2 regions of the Candidatus Brocadia sinica JPN1 genome follow, and region 2 is predicted to be linked to the other one. Evidence: riboswitches for the same ligand, from Rfam matches in the RefSeq annotation. Region 2 holds a riboswitch; the other holds the start of a gene.

Region 1 (2,395 bases), 1.2 Mb from region 2:
CCGGTTTCTCCCACCACAACGCCGATTTCGACCCGATTGCCGCCGATTACGTTATCAGCTCCCGCGCTGCCTGTCCCACACAACAGGTATGACAGCTCCATCTGGGGAGGTCCGGGGCATTTCAGAATCACCCGCGGAAGTTGACAGGTGCCGGTGCCGTTGGCCCCCCCTAAAAAGCAAGCCGCTTGTGCACTATCTTCGCTCATCGTGAGTGTTGCTGTGCAGCAATCCTCCAGACACTCTACGGTATCGGAAATATCAATTGCTCCCTTTGTTTTAATTTTATCGTTTACGCAATCGAGAAATTTCCCGATTGCCTCCGTGCCTTTCTGTATGTCAACCGACGTCAGGGAGCCAGCGATTAAACTACCCTTCAATGCCATCGATACGCCAATAATTGCAAGGGTAATCACGAGAATCATACTTTTTGGCCTCATATTCCCCTCCGCTCAATTAAAAGACAATACTTTTTTTCATTAATTTGTTTTCTCCGCATTCTCTGCAACCTGGAGAACTATTGCCATAACCTTGCGGTGGGTGTCAATGGCGGCGAAACCACACCAGAGACACCCACGCTCCTCCAACTTCCTAAAACGCGCGATCTGCCCCAAGTGTGCCTGTATGCGCAGGCCCCAGCTTCTCAAATATCTCCTCGTCGGTGTAAGTAATCACTTCTGGCGCCTCGTACACGGGTAATTTTGTGTCTTCCATGGTATACTCCTTTCTATGATAAAAAATTCTCTCGATCAATCTGAGCCTTCAGCCACCAGCCAGCCTTTTCGTTGCAAACTGACCACTGATAGCTGACCATTGACTGCTTACGTATGGTTCGTTCTATGCTAAATTTTCCCTTAAAACCAAACAAAAAAGCCTTACTGCAAAGATTTTTTCCAAACATCTTCGGCAGTAAGGCTGTCTTTCAGTAAACGGTTTAAACTGTTTAAACCGTTTAAGCGGCTTGTAAAGACCCTTTACTTTGCGCCCCCTGATCGCTCAAGGTTTACCTTTATCGTGATGTATTCAATAATTAACTAGCAATAATAAGGCCAAACTTAAACAGGCAAGAGTATTGATGAGCTTTTTAGTTATAAGACTTCTTTTTGAAATAAATTATGATCATAATGACAAAAACAAACATCCATGGAATTATTCAAACAACATAGATAAAAAGCGTGCCATGTCACACAAGTGTGCCTACACATAAGTGTGTCATGACACACTTATACTCTAAGATGTAAAAGTACACCTCAGGAGTTGCGGCACGGGCCTTATTGTTTTCGGTATTTACCATGGACGATAACCTCATGCCTTATTCTCCAACACACCTTTGCTTGCGAAGACCTCCAATGTTCTTTGAATATCTCCTGACACAGCATGTTCACTGACCATAGAAAATTTCGATCTGATCGCCTGCTCTATCTCCGCTACCGTATGCACACCATCACACAGTTCCCAGATAAGTCTTGCGGTGGGATTAAGGATATGCACCGCCTTTCCCCGGACATTGTACAGCAAGGTCTCATGTCCAATATCCTGTACAATAATGCCTGGTTTACGAAGAGGTTTCGTTGTGTTCATATGTTGTAAATTTCCATTTTGGGCGCAGATGAGTATAGAGTGGAAAACCAAACAAAAAAGCCTTACTGCAAAGATTTTTTCCAAACATCTTCGGCAGTAAGGCTGTCTGTCTGTTCGCTAGTTCGCCGGGTATACCAGAGATCCTGTTACTTTGCGTCCCCTGATCACTCAGGGTTTGCCTTTATCGTATATTTTTCACCAATTTCCGGCGTACCATAACACGAATATCGTTGTATGTCAAGAACAAAATCGAGATGTATGGAGAAATGCCTTGAGGCGAACATCCGTTTAAGGGTGTGAACAAGATGTGAACACAAGATCACAAAATAGCCGGAAACTGGCTTAAAATAGCCTTTCCCGGTTTTGCTTATCCGTCAGACAAAACAAATTACTTGAAACTAAACCTAAAAACGGCTAAACTGGTTTTTATTAATTCGCGCGCAAGGGATCAGGGGTTCGAATCCAGTAGCGCCCACCATGATTATTGCCGAAAAGACCATTGAGGATTCAGACTTACATGAAAAGCTCAGAAAAATAGACAGCCGGAAACTTTTCAGTGATAGGTTTTGTTGTGTAGTACAGCGATTTGATATGCAAATCCTTCTCTAGGAGTATAAAAATGTCAGAACATTTTTCGAATAAAGAAATCGGGGAAAAATATAAGGCAGTCATTTCTTCAACCAAATGTCCGAATTGTGATGGTGAAGCTGTTTCAGTAATGGTAAAAACGATGAAAGTTCCATGGATGGTAAGATGTTTTAGCTGCGGTTATAGTGATGTAGTTATGTGGATTGAAAAACAGGTAATGGATGCGTTG
Region 2 (2,395 bases):
AAAAAACAAATTATCATAACTTTTTTTATACTGATCGTTACTTTACTGCTTATTGCGCCTGTTTACGCAGGCTGGAAACCATCGGCAGAAGATGAACCGGTAAAAAGCCAATTGTCGATGAATACTCCGACTGAAGAAGTTATCAGGAATTTTAAAACTCACTATCCACATTTGACGGTCTATTTTGAAAAAGCCTACGGTTATGCGGTATTCCCCACTATCACAAAAGGTGGCATTGGTATTGGAGCTGCTCATGGTACTGGTGAAGTGTATGAGCAAGGTGGATTTATCGGTACATCAAGCTTGACACAAGTGACTATTGGTCTCCAGTTTGGCGGACAAACATATAGTGAGATTGTATTTTTTAAAGACAAAGAAACCCTTGATGATTTCAAAAAGGGAAACTTCAAGCCCGGTGCCCAAGCTTCTGCTATTGCTTCAACTTCCGGCGCTTCAACAGATGCTGATTATGATCATGGTGTGGCAATCTTCACCTTGTCGGAGAGTGGTTTAATGTTTGAGGCGACGGTGGGAGGACAGAAGTTCAATTTTAAACCGAAGTAGAATGATAGCCTCTATGGGTTTCGGTGTGGGATACACCGTAACATTATAACGGCGCGTCATAAGGAATTTTTGTAGCAGGTACGAACAATTTCCCAGTCGGCCTGCATGCATTTTGTGTTTTTGCTTGACAATAATATCGTTTATATCTATTTATACATATACTTCGATAAGGGCAAACCCTGGGCGATCAGGGGACGCAAAGTAAAAGGGTCTTAAACTTACAGGGAAGTAAGGAAAGAAAAGATAGCCTTACTGCCGAAGATGTGTTTACCGAACATCCTGGCAGTAAGGCTTTTTTTTTAAGGAGTTATGCCTATGCGTTTACTATTTTCCATAGCAGGTGTCTTGTTCATTGTTCTTCTGACCTCCGTTTTTTCTTTTGCGATTGGGAAAGGGCCGGAAGATTCTGATTCAGATATGGCTATTTATGAATACGGTGAAAGGGTGCTTCAGGATCTAAAGAATCAGTTCGATACAGGTCTATTGAGAGAGTGTATGGGGTTTTATCTGGATAACCAACAGTATGATAGTCCACAGGGAAGTTACAATAAGGCTATTCGTCTCGGTTATCAAATCGTCAACATTGATCGCCGGGATATTGACACGTATACAACTGTGGCCTGGCTTTTGTGGTCTAAATGGGTGTGTTGGACCAAAAAACCAAATGGAATGCCTGATGGTGAGGGAAAGGCTGATGAAGCTGTCGAACTTTTGAATTGGGGAAAACAGTGGAACCAGAAATCTGCACTTTTTTATAAAGAGTCTGCGGACACGATATGGCCGTTGGCGAAATATTATCGTGCAGATCTTTATGATTTTGTAATCGAAAACTATCGAAAAGCAGATCTTTTGGCGGGGGGAAACGACCTTCTGAAAGTCAGGGTACGTTTGAACCTTGGTCATATCTATCGCCAAATTGGCAAGAAAAAACCGGCCATGTATTGGTATCAAAGGGTTCTTGAGCTTGCCCCCAACAATGAGGTGGCTGACCGTTATTTTGCTCATTTGGAAAATGAACTTGATAGAAAAAATCTACGATGATAATTGTAAATACGGAAATTAAACGTACATTGAATAGTCTAAAACCGCAAGCTTATCTTTTACATTTTATATTGCGTTTGTTTATGTTATAATAATATACTTTTCATAAAGAAAAAGAATGATTAATGGTACGGTATATATATTTTTTCAGCATTTTCCGATTAGCGGTTACAAACTTTGATAAATTACGGAAGAAAATTTTTTCTTACTCCTTATATCTGACCGAAAATATTAAGGAAGCATAATGAATATACTATTGATATACCCTGAGTTCCCCGATACATTTTGGAGTTTCAAACACGCACTTAAGTTTATACGCAAAAAGGCATCCTTTCCACCACTAGGACTCCTGACAGTTGCTGCAATGCTACCGCCAGAGTGGTCAAAGCGTTTGGTCGACGTCAATGTGACAAGGCTCACGGATAAAGATCTTGCATGGGCGGATTATGCGTTTATCAGTAGTATGGTTGTACAAAGAATATCTGCTCGGCATATTATCAGGCGTTGCAGGGAAGCCAATGTCAAAGTGGTTGCCGGAGGGCCTTTATTCACGAGCGAACATGAACAATTTGAGGATGTCGATCATTTTGTACTCAATGAAGCAGAGATGACCCTGCCATCCTTTTTGGAAGACCTGAAGAATAATTGCGCCAGGCGTACTTACAGCACATCTCATTTCGCTGATATTCGAAAAACACCGGCGCCTCTTTGGGAATTAGCCGATCTGAGACAATACGCCTCGATGAGCATACAGTACTCCCGTGGTTGTCCATACCACTGCGAGTTCTGC

What was found. Region 2 has a riboswitch for cyclic di-GMP ahead of BROSI_RS08750 (tetratricopeptide repeat protein). Riboswitches for the same ligand answer to the same signal wherever they lie in the genome.
Region 1: linked by a shared signal. The riboswitch ahead of BROSI_RS03570 (PqqD family protein) and the one ahead of BROSI_RS08750 (tetratricopeptide repeat protein) in region 2 are both predicted to bind cyclic di-GMP.

What each region holds. Positions count from the first base shown of each region.
Region 1 covers NZ_BAFN01000001.1:791,777-794,171, reverse strand. Annotated here, with positions in the region: gene BROSI_RS03575 (hypothetical protein) at 1-437, opposite strand, end outside; gene BROSI_RS20960 (hypothetical protein) at 589-711, opposite strand; cyclic di-GMP riboswitch class I at 900-1,015, opposite strand; gene BROSI_RS03570 (PqqD family protein) at 1,303-1,578, opposite strand; cyclic di-GMP riboswitch class I at 1,668-1,768, opposite strand; gene BROSI_RS03565 (hypothetical protein) at 2,198-2,395, shown strand, end outside.
Region 2 covers NZ_BAFN01000001.1:1,966,514-1,968,908, forward strand. Annotated here, with positions in the region: gene BROSI_RS08745 (lipid-binding SYLF domain-containing protein) at 1-564, shown strand, start outside; cyclic di-GMP riboswitch class I at 726-824, shown strand; gene BROSI_RS08750 (tetratricopeptide repeat protein) at 880-1,605, shown strand; gene BROSI_RS08755 (B12-binding domain-containing radical SAM protein) at 1,850-2,395, shown strand, end outside.